DNA from 2 places in the Phocaeicola sp. ICN-14070 genome. Region 2 is predicted to be linked to the other one. Evidence: riboswitches for the same ligand, from Rfam matches in the RefSeq annotation. Region 2 holds a riboswitch; the other holds the start of a gene.

Region 1 (5,640 bases), on a different contig from region 2:
CTACTTCCTGATAGGCTGTATCTTTTTCCAATACAAACTTTCCCTTGATGGAGTCAAGCGCAGCCTGCTTCACCGTCATCATGCTGTCCAGATAAGCCAACGTCTTGGTCTGTTCAGCCAGGTCAATCTGCTGCATCAGCTTGATGCCCGCCTTGCGCACTTCAAATGCCTTGGGATACAGGGTACGAATACTATCTATCTGCAATTTAGCCAGGCTGTACTCACCTGCCGCATACGCAGATTCCGCACGCTGAAACAACTGGCCAGCCTGCTTCTCACCGTTCTGGCAAGCAGAAAGTGCCAATGCCATCGGAACGAGCAATAATCCTATCTTTTTCATACGTTTATCTATCATTCTATGCAGGCAAAAATACAACTATTTTCGGAACTCCTCCGCACATTCCTGCTTTTTTCCATGCATTTTCTATGTTTCCCTCACCGGAAACCTACGTTTTGCGAAAGGAAAACCTACGTTTCGGCCTTGAGAAACATAGGGTTCGCACAAGCGAAACGTAAAACATGCAGAAAGGTTTGTTTCTTAACAGCCTGATGTTTCCTCAATGTCTTTCCACAACCAGAAAAACAAATGTAAGATTTCAAGCAAGCGGCAAAAAATGGACAAAGGGATTTTTTTTGTAACTTTGCGGCAAATTGAAAAAATGCATACAATGGAACTGAAAGAACACTTCGCTGGCAGAATTTTTAGTCTGATATCAGAAACGGCCGATGAGCTGGGACTGGAATGCTATGTTGTAGGTGGATATGTAAGAGATATTTTCCTGAACAGACCTTCCAAGGACATAGATGTAGTGGTGGTAGGAAGCGGAATTGAAATGGCTCAGGCTTTCGGCAAAAAGCTGGGACGAGGTGCGCATGTATCTGTTTTCAAGAACTTCGGTACGGCACAAGTCAAGTTCAAGGATACCGAAGTGGAGTTTGTAGGGGCACGCAAGGAATCGTATAGCCACGACAGCCGCAAGCCGATAGTAGAAGACGGCACACTGGAAGATGACCAGAACCGCAGAGACTTCACCATCAATGCCATGGCGGTTTGCCTGAACAAGGCACGTTTCGGAGAATTGGTAGACCCCTTCGGCGGGCTGGATGACCTGAAGGAACGTACCATCCGTACTCCGCTTGATCCGGACATCACGTTCAGCGACGACCCGCTGCGCATGATGCGCTGCATACGATTTGCCACGCAATTGAATTTCTATATAGACGATGAAACGTTCGAAGCACTGGAACGCAACAAGGAACGCATCAAGATTATCTCGCGCGAACGTATCGCCGACGAACTGAACAAGATTTTGCTGTCACCTGTCCCTTCCAAGGGTTTTATCGACCTGGACCGCTGCGGACTGCTGGAATTGATTTTTCCGGAACTGGTGGCACTGCAGGGAGTGGAAGTACGCAACGGACGCGGTCACAAAGACAATTTCTACCACACGCTTGAAGTGGTGGATAATATTTCACGCGTAAGCAACGACTTGTGGCTACGCTGGGCTACCCTGCTACACGATATTGGCAAACCGAGAACCAAACGCTGGGAACCTAAGGCAGGATGGACCTTCCATAACCACAATTTCATCGGTGAGAAAATGATTCCGGAAATCTTCCGTAAGATGAAGCTTCCGATGAACGAGAAAATGAAGTACGTACAGAAACTCGTCGGTCTGCACATGCGTCCGATTGTGATTGCCGATGAAGAAGTGACCGACTCGGCCGTACGCCGCCTGCTCTTCGAAGCCGGTGATGACATCGACGATCTGATGATGCTTTGCGAAGCAGATATTACTTCCAAAAACGAAGCCCGCAAGCAACGCTTTCTGGACAACTTCAAACTGGTGCGCCAGAAGCTGAAAGATTTGGAAGAAAAAGACCGCATCCGGAACTTCCAACCGCCCGTAGACGGAGCCGAAATCATGCAGGTATTCAACCTGCAGCCTTGCCGTGAAATCGGAAGCCTGAAAAGTTCTATCAAGGATGCGATTCTGGATGGTGCCATCCCGAACGAGCACGACGCAGCCTTTGAATATATGCTGAAAAAGGCGGAACAAATGGGACTAAAGCCCGTGAACCTGCCTGAAAAAAAATAAGCTAACCCAACCTCTTTCGAAGCCTCTGTCACCCTTGACCTACAGAAGCTTCGAAAGATTTTTCCGATATAGTTATTCGCTTGTCGACAAACTAGAAAAATATTTCAGAATTTCCAATATCTGAGAGCTATTACAAATTAGAGTTACCCAATTAAACCTCCTACAATGTCATACAAGGAGGATTTCGTTCATAAAAGTTCTCCCAATTTAGAAACATTCGGAAAATCTCATTTTTTATTTTTCTCCCAAATCTCTATCTTTGTCCTGCTTTTCAAAAGGTAACCTAACCGTTTCAAAAGGGAATGCCGTGGAAATCGGCAACAGTACCTGCTGCTGTGATTCTTGCGTAAACCTGGACATGCATTGCAAGCCACTGTGAATCGAATTCATGGGAAGGCGTCTGTGGGGAAAGATCAGTCAGAAGACCTGCCCGGAAAAGCACAATTATAAGTTATGTTTTACCTCATTTAATTGAAAAAATGAATTTGACAGAAATCCGCATCATCAAGCGCGACGGAAAGCAGGAAAACTTTTCAGCCGCAAAAATCACCAACGCCATCGGAAAGGCTTTTGAAGCAACCGGCATTCCTCAGCAGAAAGAGGAACTGGATCTGATTACCCGACAGGTAGTGTCACACTTCTCGCAGCCTACCATCGGTGTGGAAGAAATTCAGGACCTTGTGGAAAACGAATTAATGAAGGGGCAGCCAGAAGTGGCCAAGAAATACATCATCTACCGTCAGTGGAGAAATACGGAAAGAGACCGGAAAACACACATCAAACATATCATGGACGGTATTGTGGCCATCGACAAGAATGATGTAAACCTGAACAATGCCAACATGTCAAGTCATACACCGGCCGGACAGATGATGACTTTTGCTTCAGAAATCACCAAGGACTATACTTACAAATATCTTCTTCCGAAAAAATATGCAGAAGCGCATCAGATGGGCGACATACACATCCACGACCTGGATTATTATCCCACAAAGACGACTACCTGCATACAGTATGACTTAGATGATTTGTTCGAACGCGGATTTCACACCAAGAACGGAAGCATCCGTACGCCGCAGTCCATCCAGAGTTACGCTACACTGGCTACCATCATTTTCCAGACGAACCAGAATGAACAGCACGGAGGACAGGCAATTCCGGCCTTCGACTTTTTCATGGCCAAGGGAGTGCTGAAAAGTTTCCAGAAAGTCATGGCTACTCATTTAGGATTGCTGCTCGACATCAAAGGCCACACAACGGACGAGAAAGAAATCCTGAAAGGGATACGTGCCCATTTCCACAGCATCGCTCCTAACGAAGAGACTGAAAAGGCTTACTTGGATTCTTTGCAAGCGGAAGGCATCGACCTGACAGCAGACGAATTGAAGTACGTGCTCCGCAAAACGCTGGCACAAACCCGCAAAGATACACATCAGGCCATGGAGGGCTTTATCCACAACTTGAACACCATGCATTCCAGAGGAGGTAATCAGGTGGTATTCAGTTCCATCAATTATGGTACGGACACCTCGGCAGAAGGAAGAATGGTGATTCAGGAATTATTGAAAGCTACCATCGAAGGCTTGGGGAATCATGGAGAAGTTCCAGTCTTCCCTATCCAGATTTTTAAAGTGAAAGACGGAGTGAGCTATTCCGAAGCCGATTATCAACTGGCCATGAAGGATTTTGAAGCAGCTCTCTCAGGAGAAGTGAAGTTTGAATGCCCAAACTTCGACCTCTTCCTGCAGGCATGCCGTACGACGGCCAAAGCACTGTTCCCTAACTTTATGTTCCTGGATACTCCGTTCAACAAACACGAGAAATGGAGTGCTGACGACCCGAAACGTTACCGTTATGAACTGGCAACCATGGGATGCCGCACACGCGTATTCGAGAACCTGAATGGAGAAAAGACTTCATTGGGAAGAGGTAACCTTTCATTTACGACCATGAACCTGCCTCGTCTGGCCATTGAAGCGCACCGGAAAGCAGAAAGTCTGACTAACGAGACTCCGGAAGGCAAGCTCCAGAAAGCAAAGGAATTTTTCCTCCAGTCGGTACACTCCATGGCTGAATTCATCGCAGAGCAGTTGTATACCCGTTACCAGTACCAGCATACCGCTCTTGCGCGTCAGTTCCCGTTCATGATGGGCAATAATGTATGGAAAGGTGGAGGTGCCCTTCATCCCAACGAAGAAGTCGGAGATGTGTTGAAACAGGGTACTTTAGGTATCGGCTTTATTGGAGGACACAATGCTATGATGGCATTATACGGCCAAGGACATGGACATAACCAGCAGGCGTGGAACACGCTTTACGAGGCTATTGAAGAGATGAACAAAGTGGCCGAAGACTACAAAAAGAAATACGGATTGAATTATTCGGTACTGGCAACTCCCGCCGAAGGATTGTCCGGTAGATTTACCCGTATGGACAAACGCAAATATGGAATCATTGAAGGAGTAAACGACCGTGATTACTATGTCAACTCATTCCATGTGGACGTGAAAGAACCGATTACCATTGTCGAGAAAATCAAATGTGAAGCTCCTTTCCATGCACTGACACGTGGCGGACACATCACCTACGTAGAGTTGGATGGAGAAGCACAGAAAAACGTGAAGGCCATTGCGAAGATTGTAAAGGTGATGCACGACGAGCAGATTGGATACGGTTCTATCAACCACCCGGTAGATACTTGTCACGATTGTGGCTACAAGGGAGTCATCTACAGCCGTTGTCCGGTATGTAACAGCGAGAATATCCTGCGCATGCGCCGTATCACCGGTTACCTGACAGGCGACCTTAGCAGCTGGAACTCTGCCAAGAGAGCGGAAGAGCACGACCGTGTAAAGCATGCATAAGCCGAAAGGAAACGTACATGTTACATTATTTATATACATATCCTGAAACAATTGTCGACGGTGAGGGCATCCGGTATTCCATCTATCTGGCTGGATGTACCCATCGTTGCAAGGGATGTCACAATCCGGAATCATGGAATCCGAAGGCCGGCAAACCTCTCACGCAGGAAGTCCTGGAACAAATCATTCAGGAAATCAATGCCAATCCTCTGCTGGACGGAGTTACCTTTTCAGGCGGTGACCCTTTTTACAATCCGGAAGAATTTCTGCCTGTCCTGAAAGAAGTCAGCCAGCGAACGGGCATGAATATCTGGTGTTATACAGGATATACATACGAACAACTGAAAGAGGACCCTATCCGCCAGAAACTACTCCCCTACATAGACGTACTCGTGGACGGTCCTTTCATCGAATCGCTCTACTCTCCTTTTCTGAACTTTTGCGGGAGCAATAACCAGCGAATCCTTAAACTGAAATAGCCGAACATTGATTCGTTAGCATATCCCTCGATTTTAGTTACGAATTTATTAACTAAAATCGAGGGATATATTTTATACCCGTTTCCCGTTTCGTTACATTGTTATCGCGCACGGCGAAAAACGTTGTCGCGCACGACCTCCGTTTTCGTACACAAAGACTTAAAATAGCCCTTTTCTTGATTTATATCATGAAAACAA
Region 2 (12,962 bases):
CATTTCTGGGGGCGCCACCACATTCGGATTATAATTATTGGCACACACTTTCTCCACCGGTACGGCTTTTACATGGTAAACCGGACTTGTTTTCTCTTCTATGTCCATATCTTCTTATATTGTTGTAAAATATAATCTTTCATTTTTTTCTCTTCTTTGTTCATGGCAAATCCCATATATTTACATGCATAATCATTACGAAGAATACACAAGCACATACGTTTATAAGTAGGTATTTCCCTGAACTCCGCAATATCAATATCATCCAAATACTCCATCATAACCGGACGCTTGGTCGTCTTGTAGTTACTTTTATTTCTTACCGTTATCGGGATATTCAGCTTTTCAAGTTTTGCTATCGTTTCATCACTCAAACAACCACCTTTCGTTCTCCAGAACTTAATGCTGGTATGCAGCTTGTTTAAATAACCTCTTCGGGTTTCCTCCGGAAGTGTGGAAAGTAGAAATTCCATGAAGGACTTCCAAGTATGCCCCTCCGGTAATTTAATAGAACCGTATCCCATCGCATGGGTACCTCCATAAATAGCAGAAAAATTAACTCCGTTCACACGGCCAATCATCCGTCCCCAAGTATCCGGCTCTATAGCTTTATACAAGCGTAAACTCTCAATGGCCTCACTAATAAAAGGACTGGCCACTCGCTGCCGTTCCAAGCTCACACCTGCATAATAATAAAGGTCATACAGGCGATTGTAATCCCAACCGAATTTTCCATTTGCAGTCCAGATATCAGTCGTTTTCCAATCATAAATGGGATAAAGATTATACACATCATTGGCAATCTTGGAAGTCCACTGATAATTGTGATAAAGCTGTTGCTTCAAACCACCGTAAATGGTACGCCATCGGTTATAGCTTTCTTGAGTTCGTATTCCAACCAGACAAGCTGTACGTACTGCCTTTTTCTTTTCATGCAACCAGGCAGCAAAACGTAGTTGAAACTCATAGTCCCACATATTTTCATGAAAGAAATCAAAATCTTGTGCCCTCAGCACATTTTGAGGAATTTCTCGTACCCAAATATCTCGTACTTTCTCATCCCATGGTCGCCAATAATGCTGATACATGGAAGTACACGTCCTTACTTTAAAAGGAACGCAAACCCGATACACATCAAGAATATCTTTATTCTTCTCCAAAATACGATTAACAAACTCAATGGTATGGTCATACTGCACTTCATAATCCATAAAAAAGACACCAAGCTTTATATTCAGTTGATGCCGACGTATATAATCAATACATAAATTAAGCAGCACACCACTGTCCTTTCCTCCAGAAAACGACACGTAAATGTTATCAAATTCTTTAAAAAGAACAGCCAAACGCTCTTGTGTCAGTTCATAGACATTTTTCGGTTTTTCATTCGTTTTCATGCTTCTTCCTCATTTTAAGATACAAGCTCCACGCACGTTCTATTTCAAATCCGTGTGTACGGAAATATGATTCATGAGGTTTCTGAACAACAGCCTCCACGTCCCTTTCTTCTCCCAAGAAATCATTATCCACAGCCTTCAATAAGCTCACAAAAACATCTTCATCGTCATTACTGACATAATAGTTATTGATTACCAAAGATTTTTTCCGTACCTCTACAGGAAAAAAACCGACTACCTGATTAGCATAAAATGCCACAAACCAAATAAATGATTCATTGGTTTTAAAGGGATAATTATGATTATACTTAATAATTTCCGGATTCATCACCAACGGGGCTATGCAACTGTACAGTTCAGGAGATGTGCCGGCCATTTTTATCACGGCTATCATATATCTATTGTTTTCGTTTCAACTATGTCAAGCAAAAATAACAAATATCTTTCAAATAAGCTTATTCACTAATAATTATATATCATGAAGTAATGCCTCAAAGGTAGAAAAACATGTAGTTCGTCCGTTTTCATCTGTATAAAGAAGCATATCGGGTGCTTGCACATCCAGTAAAGGCAGCTTCTGAGCGGAAGAACAAGTATCCAGACAAAAATAATGATGACGGTTCAAAGCATTCTGCGCCCAATGACGTAGCACTTCATCTTTCGCCTTTAAAACAATAGATTTCTCCCCCGACACCTCAGGAGAAAAGCCACCATGCATCAAATCAAACTTAATCCGGGCATGATTGGCAAACAATGTATCCATCCGGTTGTTCAATATCAGATCTTCCGTCACGCCACATTCCAACCCTCCGGTTGAAGAAAGAAGCCAAAGACGATCAGACAAAACCAACGCCTGTTCAATATCATGAGTAGACAGAAGAATAGCCCTCTTTTCCTCTATGGCCAGACGATGCAGAAGATTCATGATTTCAATACGGCTTACCACATCTAAAAAAGCAGTCGGTTCATCCAACAATATCAACGGACATTCCTGCACCAGCGCTTTTGCAATCATCACTTTCTGTCGTTCTCCGTCAGAAAGTTCAGCCATATAACATCGTGCCTTATGTGCTATCTCTACGGCTTGCAGTGCATGTTCTACCAACTGCTTGTCGGTCTTATCCAAACGTCCGAAAAATCCTGTATAAGGCTGTCGTCCCAAGGCGACCAGTTCATATACTGTCAACCCTCCTGCTTGCGTACGGTCTGTCAATACGACCCCTATGGTTCTTGACAACTCACGTTCGGAGTAGGCAGACAAATCACGCCCCAATAGTTTCAAGTCGCCAGATAAAGACGGTTGAGCAGCCGCCAAAGTGCGAAGCAAGGTAGATTTACCTGCTCCATTCGCTCCCAGTAGGCATGTCAATTCCCCACGAAAAAGCTGAAAATTCAGACCGGAATGTACTTCCGTCCGCTTCTTCCCTACCTGATAACCGATTGTCAGGTTACGACCCTCTACCACGATTTCCGATTGATTCATCAGTTAAAGTATTGAATTCGACGTTGATTGATAATGACATAAATGATGACCGGCGCCCCCAAGATTGGAGTTACGGCATTCAGCGGTATTACCCCCGACTCTCCCGGAAGGACGCAAATCAAGTTACACAGCAATGCCAATGCTCCTCCGGCAAGCAGCGTAACAGGCATCAGCGAATTATGGTTGGAGGTACCCAGCATCAAACGAGCCAGATGAGGAACTGCCAGACCGATAAAAGATATAGGGCCACAGAATGAAGTCGTTACCGCAGTCAGCAATCCGGTAGCCAACAATAAGAAGTTACGTACCCGGCGAATATTCACTCCCAGATTTTCGGCATAGCGCGGCCCCAAAAGCAAGGCATTCAAAGGCTTAATAAGCATAACTGCTACTAACAAGCCTACCACAGTCAGCAACGAAAAGGCCGGAAGCTGCTCCAAAGAAACTCCACCAAAGTTTCCCATTCCCCACACCATATACGAGTGGACTCCTTCTGCCGTAGCAAAGAAATTCAACAAAGAAATCAGTGAAGAAGTAATATAGCCTATCATGATACCGGCTATGAGCAGCATTACATTACTTTTTATCAAAGAGGATAAAAACAATACCAAAGCCAACACAGCTACAGCACCCAAAAATGCACCTAATATGACAGAAAAAAATCCGGAAAGTGTAAACACACCTGTGGCAATGGTTCCTCCTCCGGCAAGCATCACAAGTGCGACTCCCAAGCTGGCTCCTGAACTGATTCCTAAAATAGAAGAATCGGCCAATGGGTTACTGAAAACCGTCTGCAACATCAGTCCGGAAGCCGACAAGGCTGCTCCACAAAGCAAAGCCGTGATGCATTGAGGAAAACGCGATTCCCACACGATAAACGTCCAGCTTGCCTTTTCAGCCTCTTCTCCACTTAAAATACGCAGCACTTCCTGCGCCGGAATATCTACCGAACCTAAAAATAAATTGGCTACCACTAAAAGCGCTATCAAAAGAGCCAGGGTGCCGAATATTACGTAATGTTTTTTATCAGAATGTATCATTCCGCTAAATTACTAAAATATTTCGGTTCATAACCTTCAAGCAACTCGGGATGGAATATTTTTACCATATCTTTCAACAATATCTCCGGATGAAAAGGGGATTCTTCATAAAAAGGTATCCGATAGGTGTTACATCCATAAATCCGACGTTCGCGGAATGCCTTGAAACGAGTATAAAGCGAGTAGTCCTTCTGAAGTTCCTTATAGGTCTTATCTTGTGGCTGATTGTATTTTATCAACCAGAAATCGGCATGTTCTCCTTTGTCGAAAACGGCTTCAAAAGCCATCGGCACAGAACCACTGTTCGGCAATTCTGCAAAAACATAATCTGCTCCGGCATCTGCATACAAGCGTCCTGTAGTACTCTGTCCTCCGGCAATATACCATGCAGAGCCATACTTCAAATCACTTAATACCGTAGGACGGGAGGTAGCCTGTGCCGCCAAATCTTTTACTGCCAGGTATTCTTTTTCTATCTGTGCAAAAAGTGAATCTCCCCGCTGTTCCTGCCCTACCAGCAATCCGTAAAAGCGCAGCCATTCTGCACGCCCTAACGGGGAGGTTTCCATGTAATCCGCACATTCGATTACGGGTACTCCCAACTTTCCTACCCGACCGTATCCTCCGCTGTTCTCAAACGGGGAAAGCATGATAGCATCCGGACGAAGGTCGATAATTTTCTCAATATCCGGATTCATTCCGTTTCCGCAATCTACAATTTCTCCATTCCGGCATCCATTCTGTACCTCCGGCATCTTGAAATATTCCAGATTGCAGACTCCCCTGATACTTTTGGCCTGTCCCAATTCTTTCAACACACTTCCATGCACCACAGAATACACCACAGCCCGTTCCAACGGAACCCGTACGACAGTCCCCTCAGGCAGATTCTCCGGAACCGGCTGAGTCTTATCAGTCAACAGATAAGTATGCAATATTTTCAATGTATCCCATGGGTTACGGATAGAAACCATGGTATAATCAGAGAACTTTACCACAGACAAGTTAGTGGCATACCTCATTTTCAGGGTATCTCCTTCCTCCTGAACGGAAGAAGTCTTGCTTCCTCCGCCGCAGGCAGAGAGAAGCAAGACTGTAATTACTATATGGGCAGATAGTAAAATTTGTTTCATAAAAATCAATCAATGAAAACCATTGTTTTAGGGTTCTGACCACCACAATCAAACTTTTCTACAAAGTTACCGTTACGGTCAAAACGATACATCGTACCATTTGAGTTCGAATAGAATGTCACTCCAATATAAATATCTCCCTTCTCATCATCCACACTCATCATGTATACACTTGATGTAGCCAGTTCTGCCGGTGCATTTTTCAGGAAAGAAGATGAATTTACCGTAGCAGTCTTAATATTATAAGAGAAGAATGTATTGTTCGTACTTGTTTCAGGCCAATTAGAATAATCTGTTTCCGAATTTACAAAATACACCATATCATCTCCTACAGCCATATTAGTAGCAACTCCTAACGAAGTCTGCTTATTACCATTCTGCGGCTCTATCATCTGAGCAGAATATCCTTTATCCGCATAATTTCCCCAAGAAATCAAGAAAATTTTTCCATCTTCTTCCAACACTTGATTCGGGTTAATATCAACAGTTAAAGTCGTTTCTAACTGCATGTTATCTGCATTAATGACAAACAACTCTTTCTGATACTGATTCCCGGCATCATTCTTTAAATATGAATTAGCCACGTACAACTTGCCATCACATTCTGCAATACCTTCCAAGTTATTTCCCCCGGTAAATGTAGCTACCACCTTCAGGGTATTTGCATCCAGTTTCGTCACTTGACCACCATATTGCGTCATATAAATATACCCGTCATCAGCTGCCAAATAACGAGGAGCTCCCTCTGATTCTGGAATTGTATAGCGCTGTTTCTCTACTCCAGCCGTATTCATCCGAACCAAATATCTTGAACCTGCAATAATTGCATAAAGGTCATTATTATATTCAATCATGGACTGTCCTGTATCACCTAATTTAGCCTGATTCTGAGTATAAAAAATATCATTAATAAATTCGGCATCTTTATCCGGTGCATAAAAAGACAATGTTGCATTGTTATACCCCATGGTACCTTCATTCAGAATAAATGCCCGATGAGTAGGAAGGGTAACCTTAGAACCACTGTCATCAAATAACTCTTCATCTTCGCTACAAGCTACCAGTGACGCTCCTAATGTCACCATGCAGCACAAACTGAAAAATAATTTTCTAAATTGCATAAATATTTAAATTTAAAAATGAATAGCAGCTGTTATTTTCCATGAACGCCCTGGCATTGGATAATACTTTATTACCTCATATTGCTCATTCATGAAATTAATTAAATCTGCCTGTAGTCTTAAACGACAGGTCTTAAATGAAAATTGCCGAGAAAGAGTTAGCGTTTGTTCCACATATCCTTCAATCTCATTCTCTGGAATATTCTGTGAGAAGTAATATCTTTTTCCGACTCCAATCAAACTATATCCTAATTTTACCCATGGAGTTTCCAAAATGACGGAACCGTTCCCATTATGTTCTGGCGTATAAGGCAATTGATCCTTATAATTTTTAGCATTCGGGTCAGTCAAATCAACAGCCTTTTGCCATGTATAACTTCCTGATACATATGCTTTAAACAATTCACCTAAAGGAATACCCATAGAAAGAGTAATATCCACTCCCCATATATGAGTTTTCCCATAATTCGCCATTCTCCATACATAAGTAGAAGGAAAAGCCACTATCTTGTCTGTTACCTGATTGAAGTACACATCTCCTGTAAATGTCAAATAGTCCCATACAGAGTTCCTTTTGGCCCCCCACGTTACGCCTATGTTATATTCCTTTGCTTTTTCCGGACGAAGAGAACGATTTCCTAAACGATAATAATACAAGTCGTTAAAGGTTGGGGTACGAAAAGTACTTTTATACATAGCCCTTAAAAAGAAATCTTGTTCACTGAAAGGTTTCCAATTCACCGAAAAAGAAGGGGATAATTTCTTCAAATCATCCGGCTTTTCTCCACTCTCCACATGTTCCTTTATATATGTATTTATCAAGGAAGCATCCATTTGCACACCATCCAATTGATAGCGAGCATGTAAGGCTGTCAAAGAAGTCACACGAGTGGGAAACGGACAATCCGGTAAATTGCTATCCAGTGTATTCACTGCTAAATCTTGAGCCAATGATACGGAAAAGCCCTGAAACGGTCGATACAAAACAGCTCCTGAGGCATAATATTCATGCTGGGTATAATGATCTGTGGAAACTCCCCCCTCATATTGTGCCCCCTTATCCTGGTATTTATTCCAGGCATAATTGTATTTAGCCAATGCCTGTAATGACCATTTCTCAGCTATTTTATCCTGATATTTTGCTTGCACAAAAGCATTCTTATCCCAAAGGCGTTCATTTGAAACAGGATTATACAAAATCACAGCTCCCGGTAATCCACGTTCTGACTGATAATAGTATGCCTTAACATTCAATTTTTTATCTTCCTTAAATTCATGAACAAGATTCCATTCCGTATGCCAGGAATCCACTTCCGAATTCGTTCTTTTCTCTGTCTGAGTATATTTCCCATTTTTCAGCAAAAAAGGATACTGTCCATCCGAACGTAAATAGTCTCCGTCAACAGACAAGACCGTCTTTTCGCCTAGCTGTTGTCCATATCGAAAATAAGGATTAACCAGTCCAAAAGAACCGCTTTTTACCTGAAACAACAATTGCCATTTTCTATCCTCCAGAAACTCGGGACGAGATGTTTCAATATTCAAGACTCCAGCCGAAGCATACAGTCTGGCAGACTGAAGCATATCTTCATTCTGACCTACACTTAACGATAAAGACTCTACGTTGTCTAAAGAAAAACGCCCTATATCTATCTGTCCAGCCTGACAATTGCTTACCGCAACTCCATCATAACTAATTGCAGTATGGGCAGCTCCCATATTTCGAACGGAAACTGTTTTCAATCCTCCCGTACCTCCATAATCACGCACATCAGTGCCTGCAAAACGCCTTACCGCATCTGCCATATTCTGAATACCCAGATCTTCCATCATGTCTTTTCCCAAACGCTGCACGGGAACAACTGAAGATATTTTATTCATCGTCTTCTTCCCACTCACCGTCACATCCGGAATCTGGTGCACCTTTCCTGTAATACTATCAGAGTCCGCATGTTGGGCATAAATAATATCTACACCTGCAAACAAGCAAAGACACATAGCTATAAGAAAGCGACAGCCGACAGTAATAGCCAGTTTCTTCAATCTGTTCATTTAAGTTTTAATTGTAATTCTACATTACGCACGTTCTTGCCATTCTTTCCTCGAGAATGCAAGCATGACTTTGTTTTGCAGGTCTTCTGACTTACTCCCGTTTGTCTTGCCTTCCCATCTTCATTTAAAAGACAGTGGCCTTGCAGAGGGTAGACAAACGTAAATGTCTGGAGCTTACAGCAGCGGGACTGTCCGGGACTTTCACCCGATTCCCTTTTCATCCGCGATTTCGCCAAACCGGAAATCAATACGGAACAAAACATTGCAAATATACATTTTTCCTTGAAAACAAAAATAAATTTCTATAGAATTATAGTACCATTCCACAAACAAGTATAAATTGCCCTACATATTCCTAATTTTCTCCTCATACATTCTACAAAACGTAGGAAAAAGTTCTCTGTTTCACAGTGCGAGATTTATATCCCACAGTGTGAAATATGTATCCCACACTATGGTTTTTGTATTTCACAGTGTGAAACAGAGAATTTGTCGTAGAATTTTCCACTTTTAGCAAGTACATACTGAAAAAGTACTACAGAAGAGACAATAGATTCACAAAAATCTTTACAAAAAGCATTTGCCTGCCAAACATTTTCTTACCTTTGAACATTATAATACATATACAACATTCACATTACTTTATTTATTATTACATAATCATGATTTTTACAGCTGAAAACATACTGATGATTGGCTCCATCCTTATTTTTTCCAGCATTCTCATCAGTAAAACCGGATACCGGTTTGGTATTCCCACTCTTCTACTTTTCCTGATAGTAGGAATGTGTTTTGGCAGTGACGGACTCGGACTGCAATTCAACAGTGCTTCAGACGCGCAATTCATTGGAATGATGGCACTAAGTATTATCCTGTTTTCCGGAGGTATGGATACCAAATACAACGAAATCAAACCCATCCTTACTCCCGGTATTGTACTGTCAACTGCCGGTGTATTGCTTACAACCTTGCTGACCGGTATATTTATATTCTATATTTCCGACTGGAACCGAACCAACATAGAATTAACCCTGCTTAGTTCCTTGCTGCTTGCCGCTACCATGTCGTCTACAGACTCTGCTTCTGTGTTCAACCTACTCCGCTCCCAGCGCATGAACTTGAAACAGAATCTACGCCCCATGCTAGAATTGGAGAGTGGAAGTAACGACCCGATGGCCTACATGCTGACCATCGTACTGATACAAGTGATTTCAAGTGGAAGTAATCCTGATTTTCTACTGATTACCAAAGACCTGCTCGTGCAGTTCTTCTTCGGTGGAGTCATCGGTTACGCCATGGGACGATTCAGCGTATGGCTGATAAACCGCATCAACCTGTCCAACAGTTCGCTTTACTCAATCCTCTTGTTGAGCCTGGTATTCATTACCTTCACCATTACGGACCTGCTGAAAGGAAATGCCTATCTGGCTGTCTACATCATGGGAGTCATTCTTGGAAACACCCGACTGGCTTTCCGAAAAGAAATCAATACCTTTATGAGCGGACTGACCTGGCTTTTCCAAATTATCATGTTCCTTACTTTAGGACTACTGGTCAACCCACACGAAATGCTCGATATCGCAGCGGTAGCCTTACTGATTGGTGTGTTTATGATTCTCGTTGCCCGTCCGCTCAGCGTATTCCTCTGCCTGCTACCTTTCCGTAACATTACGAATAAAGGCAGACTGTTTGTTTCGTGGGTGGGACTGAGAGGAGCTACCCCCATCATTTTTGCGACTTATCCGGTATTGGCACAGATTGAAGGTTCGCAGCAATTGTTCAACATTGTATTCTTCATCACGCTTCTGTCTTTGGTCATTCAGGGGATGACCATTACAAAGGCGGCAAAAATCCTGCAGCTGGACTTGCCCGCACCTAAAGAAGGGAATGAATTTGGAGTGGAACTGCCGGAAGAAATCGACACCCGCCTGAATGACCTCACCCTGACAGCCGAAATGCTGGAAAATAAAAACAGACTGGCCGAAATGCAGATTCCCAAAGGAACGTTGGTTATGCTCGTGAAACGTGGCAGTGAGTTCCTGATTCCCAACGGACAAATGGAATTGAAACCAGGAGACAAATTACTGCTTATATCAGAAAACAAAAACAAGTCGGCTGATTAGTTCTCAGCCAACTTGTTTTTCAAATATTCATAAAAATCGTACTGCGCGCGCACATCATCGTTACCCGGTTTTCTTTTAAAGATATTCCGCAACTGATTATCTACCCAACATGCTTTCCGATTGGCCGATAACTGGAGTTCCAGCATGTCTGTCAATTCCCGACGAAGTCTGCCGTCGAGAATAGGAGTTACCGCCTCGATACGACGATACAAATTACGACGCATCCAGTCGGGCGAACCGATAAAAACTAACGGATCACCTCCATTCCCAAAGTACCACACGCGGGCATGCTCCAAAAAACTATCCACGATACGGGTAACCCGAATATTCCGACTAAACGATTCTCCCGGAACCAGACAGCAGATTCCTCTTACAATCAAATCAATCTGCACCCCTGCCTCACTGGCACGATACAGCTCATCTATCATAGCCGTATCCTGCAAGGCATTCATCTTCAAAATAATCCGACCAGGCTTTCCTTCTTTTACAAAATCAATTTCCTGTTGAATCAGAGCTTTTAATTCCGGAAGCAGATTGAACCGTGCTATCAACAGGCGTTTGAAACGAGGCTCTGTCACTTCTTTCCGCAAGACCTTAAACAGGGTACACATGTCGTCCACTATCTGCTTGTTGCAAGTATACAAAGCTATGTCTGCATAAATTTTTGCTGTCTTCTCATTAAAATTACCCGTACTGACATACGCGTAGCTTCTTAACCGTTCTCCCTTGTCATTCTTCCGGAGAATCAATGCAACCTTGGCATGTACTTTCAGTCCCGGAATGCTGAATATAATGTCAATCCCCGCCTTCCGCATCAATTCGGCCGTAGCTAGGTTATTCTCTTCATCAAAACGGGCTTTCAGTTCCACAAACACCGTGACATGTTTCCCGTTTCGTGCGGCAGCAATCAAGGCATTAATCACTTCCGAATGTTCCGCCACACGATACTGCGTAATCATGATTTCACGACAAAATGGATCGTGAACGGCTTCATACAGAAAATGAATGAAATGTTCAAAACTGTGATACGGATAATAAAGCAGCATATCCCGTTTGGCTATCCGGCGATACATAAAGTGTTTTTCGTTCATCCCGGGCAAGAACATCGGCTGCGGCTTGACGATGGCCGGAATATCTGGATTCGGATTGGGAAGGGACGCCAAGTCTTCCAGATTCAGATGCTTATCACCCGGCACAAGCTCTTCCCGGTTAATTCCCAGCGCTTCTACCAGGGCATCCAGAAAATCATCCGGCATTTTCCGGTCATACACAAAACGGCAGATGGCCCCAATCTTACGTTTCTTCACCTTCTCCTTCAATTTTTCCACCATGCTCTCAGCAGGTACATCATCTACAAACACATCAGCATCACGTGAAATCTTACAACAATAACTGCATTCTACCTTGTAGCCAATAAACACCTCTTTCAAATTGGCCTTAATTATATCCTCCAGAAACATGAGGTAATAATATCCCTCATGCGAAGGAAGCTGCACAAAGCGGGGCACCTTACTATAAGGCATTTTTATAATATAATATTCCGGCTTCTCCTGCGCATCTTTCCATACCCTTACAGCCAGATACAAACGTCTGTCCCTCAAGAAAAAGCGCACATTATCCGGATCGATTTTCACCGGCTGAATGTAGGGAAACACTTCTTCCATAAAAAAGCGATGCACAAACTCCTTATGAAAATCCTCCACCTCGCTTTTACTCTGGTAAAACACCACATGATTACGTCGTAATGCCGGAAGAATCTTTTCTTCATAGATGCGTACACGGTCTTCCAACTGACGGTTCACCGTATCCGTAATCTGCCGAATCAGATTATGAGCTTCCTCCACAGTCATGTCTTCACTCTTACCTCCAGATGCTACCGCTTTATGTTCCGCCACACGAACCTGATAAAACTCTTCAAGATTCGACGAATAAATAGCTATGAAATTAATTCTTTCGAACAGAGGAAGCGTATCATCATCTGCCTCCAGCAATACGCGGTGATTAAATGACAACCAGCTTATATCTCGGTTGAAATAATTATAGTGTTTTTCCATATACTGAAATCATTCAAGGTTTTTTCAAATGTAGTATCTTTGCCGGACAAAAGCAAAAGAAAAATGAAAAGAATCGGACTCTTATCGGATACCCACAGCTACTGGGACAAACGTTACCTGAAATATTTCGAAAATTGTGACGAAATATGGCATGCCGGCGACATCGGTTCATTGGAGGTAGCCGAACGTCTGGCGGATTTTCGTCCACTGAGAGCTGTCTATGGCAACATCGACGGACAAGACTTGCGTATACGCTTCCCAGAAATCAACCGTTTCCAACTGGAAGGTACCGACATACTCATCAAACACATCGGAGGTTATCCTGGAAAGTATGATTCTTCCATTCGGGAAACACTTATGATACATCCCCCAAAGCTGTTTATCAGTGGCCATTCACACATTCTAAAAGTTAAATACGACCGCAACCTGGGGTTACTCAATATCAACCCGGGAGCTGCCGGAAAATATGGTTTTCATCGGGTACGCACACTTGTACGATTCAACATAGAAAACGGAAATTTCTCTGACCTGGAGGTAATTGAATTGAATGATTAAAACA

Evidence for each region. A riboswitch is a leader RNA that binds a small molecule or an ion and turns the genes downstream of it on or off. The one in region 2 is predicted to bind cobalamin.
Region 1: it holds a riboswitch for cobalamin, as region 2 does, so the genes downstream of both, WKT20_RS09230 (anaerobic ribonucleoside triphosphate reductase) here and WKT20_RS07025 (TonB-dependent receptor plug domain-containing protein) in region 2, are expected to answer to the same signal.

Annotation. Positions count from the first base shown of each region.
Region 1 covers NZ_JBBKBF010000027.1:42,178-47,817, forward strand. Annotated here, with positions in the region: gene WKT20_RS09220 (hypothetical protein) at 1-340, opposite strand, end outside; gene WKT20_RS09225 (CCA tRNA nucleotidyltransferase) at 669-2,099, shown strand; cobalamin riboswitch at 2,357-2,547, shown strand; gene WKT20_RS09230 (anaerobic ribonucleoside triphosphate reductase) at 2,579-4,963, shown strand; gene nrdG (anaerobic ribonucleoside-triphosphate reductase activating protein) at 4,981-5,442, shown strand.
Region 2 covers NZ_JBBKBF010000017.1:43,944-56,905, forward strand. Annotated here, with positions in the region: gene WKT20_RS06990 (IbrB-like domain-containing protein) at 1-108, opposite strand, end outside; gene WKT20_RS06995 (DUF3440 domain-containing protein) at 99-1,397, opposite strand; gene WKT20_RS07000 (hypothetical protein) at 1,384-1,791, opposite strand; gene WKT20_RS07005 (ABC transporter ATP-binding protein) at 1,867-2,880, opposite strand; gene WKT20_RS07010 (iron ABC transporter permease) at 2,880-3,920, opposite strand; gene WKT20_RS07015 (ABC transporter substrate-binding protein) at 3,917-5,053, opposite strand; gene WKT20_RS07020 (DUF5074 domain-containing protein) at 5,059-6,174, opposite strand; gene WKT20_RS07025 (TonB-dependent receptor plug domain-containing protein) at 6,187-8,226, opposite strand; cobalamin riboswitch at 8,286-8,496, opposite strand; gene WKT20_RS07030 (potassium/proton antiporter) at 8,889-10,349, shown strand; gene WKT20_RS07035 (RNA degradosome polyphosphate kinase) at 10,346-12,403, opposite strand; gene WKT20_RS07040 (metallophosphoesterase family protein) at 12,467-12,958, shown strand.